DNA from 3 places in the Ruminococcus bovis genome. Region 1 is predicted to be linked to each of the others. Evidence: riboswitches for the same ligand, from Rfam matches in the RefSeq annotation. Region 1 holds a riboswitch; each other region holds the start of a gene.

Region 1 (5,198 bases):
TCTCCGATGAGGGCGGTTATGTTTCGCTGAAAAGCAGTCAGTTCGATGTTGACAAGTGCATCTGTATGGACGTGCTGTGCAGGTTCATCGAAAAGACACAGCCGAAAGCGTGGGCGAAGTATCTCAAATACTACGGCGAGAACGCACAGGAAAAGCTCTATTTCCGCCTTGAAAAGTGCATCAGCGAACAGGGCTTGATCTATGTTCTTCGCCACGGTATCGAAGACCTCGGCATCAAGCTGAAAGTCTGCTACTTCAAGCCCGAAACTGCCCTCAATGATCTCGATGTGGAGCGCTATGAGGCGAATATCCTCGGCTGCACAAGACAATTCCGCTATTCCCCACACAATACAAATACCATTGATATGGTACTATCCGTGAATGGTATTCCCGTTGTATCTATTGAACTGAAAAACCAACTTACAGGGCAAGATTATCAATGTGCAATCAAGCAATATAAAAACGATCGTAGCAGTAAGGAGTTTTGTTTCCGACTTGACCATCGCTTCCTCGTATATTTTGCTGTTGACCTTTATGAAGTCTGGATGACAACGCAACTCAAAGACGGAAGCACCTATTTTATGCCGTTCAATCAAGGCTCAAACGGAGCTGGCGTTAGTGGTAGCGCAGGCAATCCTGAATACCCTGATGGATATGTAACACATTATCTTTGGGAAGAAGTCTTGCAACGGGATTCACTTATGGATATCCTCTACAGATTTGTTTCTCACGTTAAGGAAAAGGATGTAGATACAGGAAAAACAAAAGAGAAACTGCTGTTCCCACGTTATCATCAATATGATGTGGTGCGTAAAGTTCTTGCCGATGTAAAGGTTAATGGTTCTGGAAACAATTATCTTATCCAGCACAGTGCCGGTTCGGGCAAATCAAATTCTATTGCGTGGATTGCCTATCGTCTGGCTTCTATTCACGACGCAAATGACGAAGGGATATTTGATTCCGTTATCGTAGTAACAAACCGTGTCGTACTTGACGGGCAGCTTCAGGACACAATCAACAGCTTTGAGCACAAGGTTGGTCTTGTGGAAGCGATAGATGATAAAAAGAATTCCCACAGCCTTGCAGAAGCAATTAACGATGGTAAAAAAATAATTATCAGTACGGTTCAGAAATTCTTGTTTGGCTACAAGGATATGAATAGTTATACGGGTAAAAAGTTTGCAATCATCATTGATGAAGCACATCAGGGACAAAGCGGCGAAAGTGCAAGAATGCTCCGCAGGAGCCTGATAGATCTTGGTGTAGCTATCAAAGATTATGCCGAGGAGCAGGAAATCAACATAGAAGATGTTGATCTGACAGATGAGTATATAAACGCAGTAATCGGTCAGGGTAGACACGCAAATCAGTCTTTCTTCGCTTTTACAGCAACGCCAAAAGGTGAAACTATTGAGGTTTTCGGAACGCCTTACACCAAACCTGACGGTACTCCGGGTAAACGTCCATTCCACGTCTATTCTATGAAGCAAGCTATAGATGAAGGATTTATCCTTGATGTATTACAGGACTATACCACTATCCGTGAAGCGTTCAAGCTTGTAAAAGTATCCGAGGATAATCCCGAACTAATTGAAGGAGCGGCTTCAAAAGCACTATTCAAATATTATAAGAAGCACGGATATACAATTACGCAAAAAACTGAAATGATTATGTCTAATTTCCTTGCTAACGGCAGATTTCAAATTGGAGGGAAAGGTAAGGCAATGGTGGTTGCAGATAGCCGTGCAAATGCGGTTCGTTATTATCTTGCAATCAAGCAATATCTGAAAGACAATCCAGTGGTTTCAGCAGGATGTGATGTTATGATTGCTTTTTCAGGAGAAATCACGCTTGAAGAAATGCCAACGGAAAAGCCTTTTACAGAAGCGACTATGAACCTTGATGAAAACGGAAAGTATATCACAACTGATAAAAAGTTCCGAAAAGTTTTCCACAGCAATCAATACAATATCCTTGTTGTTGCTAACAAGTACCAAACAGGTTTTGACGAACCGCTGTTACATTCAATGTACATTGATAAAAAATTAAAAAGTGTCGCAGCAGTACAGACGCTCTCTCGCTTGAATCGAACTTGTTTTGGAAAGACAAGCACTTTTGTCCTTGATTTTGAGAACACCGAAGAGGAGATCAAGAAGGCGTTCCAACCGTTTTATGAGGAATCTTCTATGGAGGGTGAAACAGACCTGAATGCTGTTTATGATTACAGAAATAAGCTGCACGATTATATGCTGTTCAACTATGATGATGTAGAAGAATTCAACAACTTTATGTCAGGACAGTCCGGAAAAGGTCAAAATGCTGCCGCTCTCGGTCAACTTGCTGGTATGTTTAGACCTGTTATAGACAGATATAGAGAGCTTTCTGAAGATGACCAATATGATGTTCGTGATTACCTCCGTAAGTTCACAAGGACTTATAGTTATGTCACTCAAATTGTCAGACTTCACGACAAAGACCTTTTTGCTGAGTATCTCTACACTTCAAACCTTCTGAGGTTATTGCCTAAATCGGGAAAAGACATCGTTGATATAGACGATAAGGTCAAACTTGAATATGCAAATCTTAAAGAAACGCATACAGGCGCAATAATACTTGATGAAAAGAAAGTTGTCTGGACTCCAAGCGGGACATCGGAACCTAAAAAACCTAACAAGAAAAAGGATACATTGCAGAGTATCATAGATAAAGTGAACGAGCGCTTTGACGGTCAATTCACCGAAGCAGACAGGGTTATAATTGAGGGCATATATCGAATGTTTATGGACGATAAGGACGTTAAAAAGTTCAAAAAATATGCCAACGATAATAGCACTGAAATGTTTGTGAATTCCCTTTTCCCTGATAAATTCAAGGAGATTGTTACACAGTGTTTCCTTGATAACAACGAATCTTTCCAGAAACTGTTTAACGATCCTGAATTCTATCAGAAAGTACAGGACGTTATGGCAAAAGAACTATATAAGACACTGAGAAAAGATTAAGCATATAAACACAAAACTAAATATTTTTTGCCTATATAGAGTGCGTGAGGGACAAGCCCTGTGACCGCACACCAACCTACCGAAAGGCAAGGTGGTAATGCTTGAATGATGGGTGACTATAAATACAAGCGCCTATCAACCGATGGGCGCTTTGCTCTGCTCTCTTTTGGTAATACAATATATTCAGGAGGATTCTTATGTCACACACAATTAAACAACTTTCCCAAATGAATGGCAGAGTGTATGTGTATTTTAAGACAGCCGATCTTTGTCAACAATTTTTGAATCAAGCTGAACAGGAAGGTTTTGCTTTCCAAGATGGCGTTAAGCCAACAGAGCGACACATAAGCGATGTGATCGCAGTCAATAAAGATTATACCATCAACTATGTAGGAACTGTTGGTCACATAGCTTTTGGTAGCAATGTCCAAAAAATTGGAAATGAAAGCCTAATACGCATTGATTACGCGGATTTCATCCGATGATAGCTTAAGCCGTGCTATGATATATTTGTAGCACGGCTTAATTCTGATCATTTGTATATAAAATATATATTCACCTATTGGATTTTAAATAGATTTGTGATAAAATAATATTAATTATATGGTTTTGAGGAGAGCTAAAACAATGGCTAAGAAAATCATAAAAATCACATATAATCCATATGACAATCATATCAAGTTTATTATCTCACTTGATTCTGGTAAAGTATGGCAGGAGCTTGCTGATACATCTGAACTCTTGAAATATCAGAATCAGGAATGTGTCTTTTCAAATTGTGTAGAAGATATTGTTAGCTACATCAATCAGTACCAGAACAGTAGCTTGGAAGGACTGTGTATACAATTTGTTGGCACAGGCGATGATTTTTCGATACTTGAAGAAGTAGTTAAGAGCGAGAATAGGAATTCTAACAAAAAAGGTAAGATACTAACTGAATATGTAGGAGTGTATAAATCGGCGGATGAATCAATCGAAATAATACGTTCTGCATATAACAGAATATCAAGTGAATTTGAGGACTACCTTCCCGGAAATAAAAAGTATGAAACTAATACCAGTTATGCAGAGATTGGTGATTTAATCAACCTATTTACTGCTACAGTTAGCAGCGATATACCAATTTGCGTGATTGGTACTTATAGCGTCGGTAAATCGGCGTTTATCAATGCTATAATCGGAGATGAGATACTTCCAAGCAAGGTTGATCCCTGCACAGCTAAAGATGTTAAAGTTGAAAGCGGAACAGAAGTTTCCTTTAGTATTGAATACAAGGGAGAGCCGATTACATACGTTATTAATCCCGGTCATATTGAATCTCGTGATGAAGAGTCAGAGTTTGCTGAAGAATTCAGAAAAGCTATTTGTGAGCATTGTGTTTTTTTAGGTAAGAATTCAAATGAGATTCTTCACGATATTCTGATTGCGCTTAATGAGAGTGAGAAAACGTTTCCTCCAATTGCTGATGTAGGCTGGAATATTTCTATTAGGCTTCCGTTTGTAAATTCTATTCTTAAACAAGATAAGTGTAAAATCATTATTTTTGATACGCCCGGAAGCAACAATAGCGATATTGATCAGCACGCACATAGAGAGTCCCTTGAAAAGATGATGGGTAAACAGACCAATGCCCTTCCGATATTCGTTATGGATAGGAATCAAGTTATTTCAAACGATAATAACGAGGTAAAAAGTCTGCTTGATGAAAACAGGAAGGGATTCTCAAATCCTAACTGTCTTATTGTGTTCTCAAAAGCAGAGAATATTCCAACTTCTGCCTTTAGTCAGCCAATACCACCGGCATTTCTTAATTGGCATGGAAAGGCTACTTTTTTGTATGTCTGTGCTGTTGGTGCTATTGGAGAGAAGAAAAGAGATGAAAGATGGCTTGATCCGGAATATCAGGATGGATATAAGGATTGGAAGCTGAAATATAACAGTGATCACAGAACACTTCCGAGTCATAATATAGTTCCCTGCGGAAGGGTGATGGATACGAATACACGTGCATTGATTAGCGACGAATTGTACGCAACAGGTATCCCGTCTGTTGAAGATGAAATCAATTACTATGTTCAGAGATATGCAAATTACAAGAAATGCGTGAGCGGAAGTAAACTACTTCAAAACGCATTGCTACTGGCAAAGAAACAGCTTAAAGACCAGAAAAAAGAACTGGCAGAAACTAAAGATAAG
Region 2 (5,198 bases), 620 kb from region 1:
TAGCTATTCAAGGTACAATTACAGTTGGTGACATTCAGTCATTTATTCAGTATGTAAGACAGTTTACAATGCCTATTCAGCAACTTGCTCAAGTAAGTAATATGATTCAGCAAATGACTGCATCAGCTGAAAGAATTTTTGAATTTATCGGTGAAAAGGAAGAGTCACAAGAGGCTGAAAACCATTGCAAAAAGCCTAACGGTGAAAATGTTACTGTTGATGAAATCACAGGTAATGTAACATTCGACCATGTAAAATTCGGTTACAACGAGGACAAAATTATTATTCACGACTTCTCAGCTAAAGTTAAGCAAGGTCAGAAGATTGCTATTGTTGGCCCTACAGGTGCAGGTAAAACAACAATGGTTAAGCTACTGATGAGATTCTATGACCTAAACGGTGGTAGCATCTTAGTTGATGAACACAACATTAATGACTTTGACAGAAGAGAACTAAGAGAACTTTACGGTATGGTTCTTCAAGATACATGGCTATTTAAAGGTTCAATTATGGAGAACATTCGTTACGGTAAGTTGGATGCAAGTGATGAAGATGTTGTAAAAGCTGCAAAGGCTGCTCATGTTGATGACTTTGTTAAGCACCTACCTGATGGCTATAATATGGTTCTAAATGAAGAAGCATCTAATGTTAGCCAAGGTCAAAAGCAGTTATTAACTATTGCAAGAACAATTCTTGCCGACCCTAAGATTCTTATTCTTGATGAAGCTACTTCTTCAGTTGATACAAGAACAGAGGCATTTATCCAAAAGGCTATGGATAACCTAATGGAAGGCAGAACAAGTTTTGTTATTGCTCACAGACTTTCAACAATCAAGAATGCTGACTTAATCCTATTTATGAAAGATGGGGACATTGTTGAACAAGGTACTCATGAAGAACTACTTGCAAAGGGTGGTTATTATGCAGACCTATACAACAGTCAGTTTGATAAAGTATCTTAAAAATTTATCACTTTAACACAAAGGGAAGTTACAGTTTCTATGTAACTTCCCTAATTTTTTCAAAAAAAGAACACACAATAACAGTTGAAGTAATCACAAAAATGTGATATATTTGATTAAAGGAGTTGATAGTATGGCAAAAAAAGGTACACACGGCTATTTTGAAGATGAAAACAAAGAAACATCTTTTGATGACTTCAAAACTGATATGACTAACATTGATGATGAAGTTGACAAAATCTTAGCCGAACAAAGAAAAGCAAAACAACAGATTGACTTCTTTAGTGATGAACCTATTGATAATAACGAAGATGAATATGTATTTGACAACAGTTCTTCAAGAGAACTAAAGAGCAATAGCCCTAGAAGAAATACATATGCTGAAAATATAGAAACTGAAGAAGTTACACCTGAAACTAAAGAACCACAGGGCAGTTACTCTGCTGATACTAACGATAGTGGTGAAAGCAGAAGTAACAGAAGTTCCGGCAGTTCAGGTAGCAGAAGTTCAAGCAGTAAAAGTTCCAAAGGTTCTAAGGACAAAAAGAAAAAGTCTAAGAAAAAGGACAGAGGACACAGTAGCCACGATAGTCACATTAGTCACGAAAGTCACAGCAGTAACAGAAGAGATAACAGTAAATCAAGTGACAGAAAAGCTGAAAAATCTTCTAAGAAAAGTGACAAAAATAAAGGCCATTCCGAAAAGAAAAAGCATACAGGACTAAAAACATTTGTTGTTATCATTATTATCCTAGGTGCTTTATGTGGTGGTGTTTACGCTTACTTTGGACACATTCCAACTAAGGAAGATATTCAAAACCTACTACCTATGTCAGACAGTGCAGAACCTACTTCTTCCACTTCAATCCACGAAACACTTGTTGCAATTACTGTTTCAGGTGATACAGTAACATATAACGGTGAAGTGCTAAGTAGTGTTGATGAATTAAATAACAGATTGTCAAAGGAAACAGACCCTACAATATCTCTAATCAACAATGATGCAAATGCTTCTACATACAACAAGGTTGTTGAAATTGTTAACAACTACGGTGGTAACTTTGAAACAATGGATGATGACAACACAAACCCATCCATTAACACAGAAGAAAACTCTACTGAAGAAAATACTACAGAAAGTGTAGCAGAAAGCACAACAGAACCTACTTCTGAAAGCACTTCTTCAGCAGAATAACTGACAATTTATTCCGACAGTTGACATTATATTTACTATGTGTTACACTATGAAGGTAGAAAAATTAAATATTTTCTTATCAAGAGCGACTGAGGGACAGGCCCTATGAAGTCCGGCAACCTGCGAAAAGCAAGGTGCTAATTCCTGCGGTATAACCGAAAGATGAGTATTAAGCCACCGTCTTTCACGGTGGCTTTTTTTGTGGTAAGAAATATAAGAAAAGGAGTATAGATATGGGAAAGTATTTATTTACATCAGAATCAGTTACTGAAGGACATCCTGACAAAGTTTGTGACCAGATTAGTGACGCAATTCTTGATGCAATTTTTGAACAAGACAATATGGCTCATGTAGCTTGTGAAACAACAGCAGTTGCCGGTATCGTAAACATTATGGGCGAAATCAGTACAACTGCTAAAGTTGATTATGAAGCAGTTACAAGAAATGTAATTAATGAAATCGGTTATGACAGAGATGAACTTCTATTTAACGGTCATAACTGCAAAATCAACAATATGATTACAACACAGTCACCTGACATTGCAATGGGTGTTAACGAAAGTTACGAACTAAAAGACGGTGAAGAAGACAAGTACAATCAGTTTGGTGCAGGTGACCAGGGTATGATGTTTGGTTATGCTTGTGACGAAACAGAAGAACTAATGCCACTAACTATTTCACTATCTCACAAACTGGCTAAGAAGTTAACTGAGGTTAGAAAGAACGGTACACTAAAGTATCTTCGTCCTGACGGCAAAACTCAGGTTACTGCTCTTTATGAAGATGGCAAGGTTGTTAGCATTGACACAGTTGTTATCTCTACTCAACATGATGAAGATGTTACACTTGAACAGATTAGAAATGATTTAATCAAGTATGTTATCAAGCCAATTATCCCTGAAAACCTACTAACAGATGACACAAGAATTCTTGTAAACCCAACAGGCAGATTTGTTATCGGTGGTCCTGCCGGTGACTCAGGTCTAACAGGCAGAAAGATTATTGTTGACACATACGGTGGTTATGGTCGTCATGGTGGTGGTGCATTCTCAGGTAAAGACCCAACTAAGGTTGACCGTAGTGCTGCTTACTATGCAAGATATATTGCTAAGAACATCGTTGCCTCAGGTATTGCTAGCATATGTGAAGTACAACTTGCTTATGCAATCGGTGTTGCAAAGCCTGTTTCAATTATGGTAGATACTTTCGATACAAGTAAGTATAGTAATAGTGAAATAGCAAATGCTGTTAAGAAGGTATTTGATTGCCGTCCGGCTGCTATTATTGAAGAACTTAACCTTCGTAATACTAAGTTCCTACCTACTGCTGCTTATGGTCATATGGGCAGAACAGACCTTAATGTTAAGTGGGAAGATACCGATAAGGTAGAAGAACTAAAGAAAGCATTAGCATAATTAAATTACTTATAACTTTTAAATTTTTATAATCCTAAGCCAAGGCTACTAAATAGTCTTGGCTTTTCTTATACAAAAAACGGCTGATACAATAAAGTATCAGCCTTAATTTTTCGTTTATATTACATTTTTATAATTGCTATTAAGATTGAGAAGTAGTGAAATGCACTGCCAAGTATAGTGAAAATATGCCATATGGGATGGAAGTATTTCACCTTTTTAATTACATAAAACACAATACCAACAGTATAAATTATACCACCAAGCACAAGAAATAATGCAGAAAGGAAAGGTACTTTTGCAATCAGTGGCTTTATGGCGAAGATAATAACCCAACCTGTAGCAATGTAACAAACAAGAGAAGGAATCTTTGCCTTTTCCATATTAATTGAATTTAGTGTTATGCCGATAATTGATGCAACCCACACAACAGAAAACAGTATCCAACCTGTAACACCACCAAGAATATACAGAGTAATCGGTGTGTATGTACCGGCTATAAGCAAAAATATTGTGTTGTGGTCCATTATCTGAAAAAAATGCTTTACCTTTTCATTTGTAAATGAATGGTACAGTGTACTCATTGTGTAAAGAATTATCAGTGATGCACCGTAAATTGCCGAACTGACAACTGCCAATGCATTTCCGTATATAACCGAAAATACAAGCAAAACAACTGTACCTGCTATGGACAAACAAGCTCCCACACCATGGCTGACAGAAGAAAAAATTTCTTCCCCTAATGTGTATTTCCTTTTGATTTTTCCCATTAATTAATCATCTCTATTCTTTATTTTTGTAGCCAAGATGTTTTACTGTGTTGCTATATTATTCTTTCGCTAAATTGTATTTTTCTAAGTTGTGTTATTATATTTGTTTCTTATAAGCTATATTACTATGTTATTTAGCTAAGTTATAATATTCTGTTTCCTAAATATTATTATCCATTATCTTCTCAGTTTTATCAATATGTATCCCTATGCAATTTATCCCTTTTAGCTATATTGTTATGCATATTTAGCATTATAAACTCTTTATCTTTATCTATGTAACTAAACCGATAATATGTTTTTATATTTTATGGTAAAGGGTTATAAATAATAATACAATTTAGTTTTTCAATTTCAATTGTGGGTTATAATAATTTATCTCTGCGAATTAGGGCTTTCAATTTTGTTTCTGTATTACGATAAATTAGTTTTGCAAATTTGGGTTTGTCTTTTAATTTTTATTGAGTGTAAAGTAAAATTTCTTTTAAATTCAATCGGCTATAAAGAAAAATTTATAGTAAGAATATGCACCTAAAATAATATAAAAACTATGTCTCACAGTTGTAGGGGACATCATTGATGTCCCGTTACAAACTAGCCTCTATATTGGCATTTTGTCCTTTGTAAATAATTGTAATTTTAAATTTCATCATAGGACAAAAATCCCATAGGTATCACACTTTTTTAACGGGCGAACGATGTTCGCCCCTACGACTGTGAGCCATAATATGATATAAAAATTGATACTGCTTATACTACAAAATATCGTTATAATATAAATTGTGTAACCACATAATTTACAGTTCATACAATGACATAGTTTACATTTTTTACAATACTACATCCCCACAAACCC
Region 3 (5,198 bases), 990 kb from region 1:
TTCTTACTCATTTATTTTTCCTCCAATTTGTTATATTCTTCATCACTAACTTCTTCACACCACTCATTGGAAGTTTCTTCACCGGGAACTTCTACTGCAATGTGTGAGAACCAGCTGTCTTTCTTAGCACCATGCCAATGTTTAACTTCAGGTGGAATTGTAATAACAGAGCCTTCCTTTAGTTCAACTGCATCTTTGCCTTCTTCCTGATACCAACCTTCACCGGCAGTACAGATAAGTAGTTGTCCACCACCACTCTTAGCGTGATGAATGTGCCAGTTGTTTCTACAACCCGGTTCAAATGTAACATTAGCTAGGAATACTGCTGTATCCTTAGGATTAGTTAGTGGATTCAAAAATGAATTACCAACAAAATACTTTGCAAAAGCATCATTAGGATTACCTGTGCCAAATTTGTTGGCTTTGTCAAATTCTTTCTTATCTAAATACTTCATTTACTTTTCCTCCTGTCTGATAAATAACTTATTATATTATTCCTTATTTACATTATATATCCTTAATAATACAATGTCTAATACTTAAAATTAATTGTTAGTTATGCCTTTTAGGTATTGTTCTATAAACTCAATAAATGTTGATGTAGCAGTAGAAAATATACAGTCTTTCTTCCAAATTAACACAGTTTCACTTTCAATTTTAGGACTGAAAGGAACAAATTTTAAACCATCATATTTACAGTTAAGTTCTATTCCTACAACACAACTTTCTGTACTTTTGCCCATCATAGCTTGATTGTATATTAAATTACCTTTTCCCACAATCATATTACCACTGCTTTTACCTAGCCAACTGTTTACTTTTTGTTGCATAAACTTGTTCATAGATACAATCATAGGAAGATTTTTTAAGTCCTTAGGTTCAACAAATTCCTTGTTAGCTAATTCACATTCTTCACAAATGTAAACACCCCAAAGTTCCTTAACAGGCATAGTAACATAGTTATATTTGTCTATATCAATAGGAGTTTGTACAAGTCCAATGTCAAGAAGTCCACTTTCTATTCTGTCAAAAACACTGTAACCGTTGCCACTATGTAAGTCAAATTGTACAAGTGGATATTTCTTCCTAAATTCAGCAATAATATCACCTAAAATTTTAGAAGACAAAAATTCCCCACAACCAATATTTATTACACCTTCAAGTTCCTTTTCATTGTAAGAAAGTTCCTTGACTGTCTTATCGGCTAAGGATAAAATTTCCTGTGCTCTTCTTTTAAGAATTAATCCATCCTCAGTTAAAGAAATGTTGTGATTGTTTCTTATAAATAACTTTGTGCCTAGTTCTTTTTCAAGTTGAGCAATTTGCCTTGATAGGGTAGGTTGAGTTATATGTAAAAGCTGACTTGCTTTAGTAAAATTTTTTTCATTAGCAATAACTAAAAAATAATTCAAAACTCTAAGTTCCATATTTATCACCAAATTAATTATAACATATTGTTAAATAATAAGAAAGACAGTATAGAAACAATTACGCTATACTATCTTTCTTGTGTAAAGATATGATTAATTTAGTAGATGTTTAGTGTAAATAGATTTATTCATCAATGCTTTTCTTTGCCCAAGAGGTAACTTTACTTTCAGAATTTTCTGACTCAGCACCATGAATAGCAAGACCTGCTTTAACATTAGCACCAATACAAATTTTCTTTAAGTCGTTTACTGAGTTACCAAGACCACTACCCTCATGTGTCATTAAAGGCAATACATTTTTACCGTTAAAATCTAACTTCTCAATAAGAGAAAATACTGCCATAGGGTAAGTACCCCACCAACATGGACCACAAATAAAAATGTTATCATATTCTTCAATACTGTCAAGATACTTTTTTAGTTCAGGTCTTGCATTGCTATTGAATTCATCTTTTGCCTCTTTAGTACATTGAGTGTAGTTTTCTGAATATTCATTTACAGTTTCAACTTCAAATAAATCTCCACCAACTGCATTACTAATATACTCAGCACAAATTTCAGTATTGCCTTTCTTAAGGCTTACAATATTTCCATTAACATAATTCTCACCTTTTCGTGAATAATAGATGATTAAATTTTTACTCATAAAGATTCCTCCAAATTTACAAATTTACTCTACATTTTAATTATATTTAAAAAGTACCTATAATTCAATTCTTTATACTTATGTAAATAATAAGTATAACTTATTAATTTCTTCTTGACATATATAAACTAAAGTGTTATTATGAAACTACCATAAAGAGTGCGTGAGGGAGTAAGCCCTATGATCGCACACCAACCTACCAAAAGGCAAGGTGGTAAAGCTTAACCGATGGTGTGTATATATTTAGTCTGGTCAACATCTATCGGTAACGATGGGTGTTATTTTTTTACCTCTCTTTGTGGAATTATTACTCAAAGGGAGAATTTTTTATGTCAAGAATTAAAAACTTATTAGCAGAAAATGAAGGAAGAATCTATGTTTATCTTAAGGACAATTCAGTAGCAAATCAGTTTATGATTGATGCCGAAAGTGAGGGCTTTACTTTTAGTGATGGAAAGAAGCCAACTGAGAGAAAACCATCTGATATTATGGCAGTTAATAGGAACAACACAATTAATTATGTTGGTACAGTAGGTCATATTGCCTATCAATCAACAGACAAAATTGGGGAAGAACCACTTATCAAGATTGATTACAGTGAAGTACTAAAACAATCAAAGTAAAATCAATATGTAAAACAGAAAGGCTGATACCACTTAGGTGTCAGCTATTTCTGTTTAAATAAAAATTATAAGTACAAGCAAAATGCCAAATTCATTGAATAAAATGTACTAGTAATTTGGAGGTGGTGTTGTGCTGGAATTTATAAATTTTTTAGGTCAGTATATTTTTACCTTTATTCTTCACATATGTGGTAACGGAAAATTCCCTAAACCATTATCGGAAGAGAAAGAAAAGGAATACCTTCTAAAGTCCAAGAATGGCGATATTAAGGCTAGAAATATTTTAGTAGAACATAATTTGCGATTAGTAGCACATATTATTAAGAAATATTATGCAGTAAATGTTGACCAAGATGATTTAGTTTCAATCGGTACAATAGGACTTATTAAAGCCATAAATACCTTTGATATGGACAAAAATATAAAACTCAGCAGTTATGCATCAAGGTGTATTGAAAATGAAATTCTAATGCATTTTAGAAATTTGAAAAAGTCCTCACAAAATGTTTCTCTGGAAGATGCAGTTGATATTGACAAAGACGGTAACACCCTAAAATTAATGGACTTACTTTCTATTGATGATGACTTTGCAGATAACTTAGATAAAAAGCTAAATCTCCAAAAGATTAATAAGTACCTAACTGAAACTTTAACAAAAAGAGAATTGCAAATAATTAACTTAAGATATGGACTAAACGGTAGTAAACCACTAACCCAAAGAGAAGTATCATCAATTATGAATATTTCAAGATCATATGTTTCAAGAATAGAGAAAAAGGCTTTAGAAAAATTAAAAGAAAGGTATGATAACAACTGATTATTTTAAGCGAGTAAAGAGGAATTATCCTAATTACTCGCTTTTTCTATTGACAAAATAATTATGTGGGATTATAATATAACAGTGTTATATAACAATGTTATATGAGGTGTGGTATGATAAATAAAGATAATGGAACACTTGAAAATATTTTAAATGCAGGTAAGGAAGAATTTTTAGAAAAAGGTTTCTTGTCTTCATCATTAAGAAATATTGTAAAGAAAGCTAATGTAACTACCGGTGCATTTTATGGTTATTTCTCTAACAAAGAGGCCTTGTTTAGTGGTCTTGTTGAAGAACAAGCAAAAACAGTAATGCATATGTTTATGGAGTCACAAGAAGAATTTGACAATATTCCTGACGAAAATAAAAGAGAAAATATGGGCAGTTGTTCAGGAGATTGTATTTCTAGATGTGTAGAGTATATTTATGATAATTTTGATATTTTTAAGTTAATTATCTGTTGTTCACAGGGTACACCATATGAACACTTTATTCACAATATGGTGGAAGTGGAAGTTGAGTCAACTTATAGATTTATAGAAGTACAAAGAAAACTAGGTTATGAAGTACCGGAAATAGACAAGAAACTTTGTCATATTCTTGCAAGTGGTATGTTTGGTGGAATGTTTGAAATTGTAAGACACAATATGCCAAAAGAAGAGGCAGTTGTATATGTTAAACAACTTAGGGATTTCTATACTGCAGGTTGGGAAAAAATTATGGGGTTCTAATACCCTATATTTTTTACATATAGGTTAGCTACAACTAACTAATTTTTAGGAGGGATTTTATGAAAAAGAAATCAAATCTATCAACCCTAATAGAATATGCAGGGAAATATAAAGTCCTTACATATCTTTCATGGGTACTGTCGGGTATTAGTGCATTAGTAGCATTAGTTCCTTTCATTTATATTTGGAAAATTATCAAAGAAATTCTTGATAATATTTCTGACTTAAAGAATGCTGAGAACCTTGCATATGATGGTTGGATGGCAGTTATTTTTTCTGTACTTGCTATACTTATTTACATAGGTGCATTAATGTGTTCCCACTTATCAGCCTTTAGAGTACAAGCAAATTTAAGAAAAACTATGACTCACCATATCACAACATTACCACTAGGCAAGATTGAGTCTTTCGGTAGTGGTAAATTAAGAAGTATTATTAATGAGTCTAGTGGTGCAACAGAAACATATCTTGCTCACCAATTACCTGATATGGCAAATTCTTTCGTAACACCTATTGCACTATTATTTATGTTATTCTTCTTTGACTGGAGATTAGGTCTACTGAGTCTTATACCGGTTGTGTTAGCCTTTGTTATTATGGCGACTATGACAGGTAAAAGAATGCAGAAGAAAATGGAAGAATACCAAAATGCCCTTAATGATATGTCCAATGAAGCTGTCGAATATGTAAGAGGTATTCCTGTTGTAAAGACCTTTGGTCAGTCAGTATTTTCATTTAAAAGATTTAAGGGTGCTATTGACAGATATAGCAAATGGGCAATTTCATATACAAAAGAATTGCGTATGCCTATGACAATTTATACAATGCTTATTAACGGTGTGTTTGCATTTTTAATCAGTGCAACTTTGTTTTTCACAAGAGATACTATTACAACAGAGTTTATCCTAAATTTAATTTTCTACATAATCATTACACCTATTATTTCAG

What was found. Region 1 has a riboswitch for S-adenosylmethionine ahead of E5Z56_RS05620 (hypothetical protein). Riboswitches for the same ligand answer to the same signal wherever they lie in the genome.
Region 2: linked by a shared signal. The riboswitch ahead of metK (methionine adenosyltransferase) and the one ahead of E5Z56_RS05620 (hypothetical protein) in region 1 are both predicted to bind S-adenosylmethionine.
Region 3: linked by a shared signal. The riboswitch ahead of E5Z56_RS10300 (hypothetical protein) and the one ahead of E5Z56_RS05620 (hypothetical protein) in region 1 are both predicted to bind S-adenosylmethionine.

Annotation. Positions count from the first base shown of each region.
Region 1 covers NZ_CP039381.1:1,193,725-1,198,922, forward strand. Annotated here, with positions in the region: gene E5Z56_RS05615 (type I restriction endonuclease subunit R) at 1-3,002, shown strand, start outside; SAM riboswitch class I at 3,031-3,117, shown strand; gene E5Z56_RS05620 (hypothetical protein) at 3,200-3,487, shown strand; gene E5Z56_RS05625 (dynamin family protein) at 3,630-5,198, shown strand, end outside.
Region 2 covers NZ_CP039381.1:575,673-580,870, reverse strand. Annotated here, with positions in the region: gene E5Z56_RS02810 (ABC transporter ATP-binding protein) at 1-962, shown strand, start outside; gene E5Z56_RS02805 (hypothetical protein) at 1,096-2,157, shown strand; SAM riboswitch class I at 2,231-2,326, shown strand; gene metK (methionine adenosyltransferase) at 2,391-3,572, shown strand; gene trhA (PAQR family membrane homeostasis protein TrhA) at 3,695-4,342, opposite strand.
Region 3 covers NZ_CP039381.1:2,186,413-2,191,610, forward strand. Annotated here, with positions in the region: gene E5Z56_RS10280 (flavodoxin) at 1-11, opposite strand, end outside; gene E5Z56_RS10285 (cupin domain-containing protein) at 12-455, opposite strand; gene E5Z56_RS10290 (LysR family transcriptional regulator) at 546-1,427, opposite strand; gene E5Z56_RS10295 (flavodoxin) at 1,555-2,076, opposite strand; SAM riboswitch class I at 2,224-2,354, shown strand; gene E5Z56_RS10300 (hypothetical protein) at 2,406-2,699, shown strand; gene sigK (RNA polymerase sporulation sigma factor SigK) at 2,830-3,516, shown strand; gene E5Z56_RS10310 (TetR/AcrR family transcriptional regulator) at 3,633-4,250, shown strand; gene E5Z56_RS10315 (ABC transporter ATP-binding protein) at 4,310-5,198, shown strand, end outside.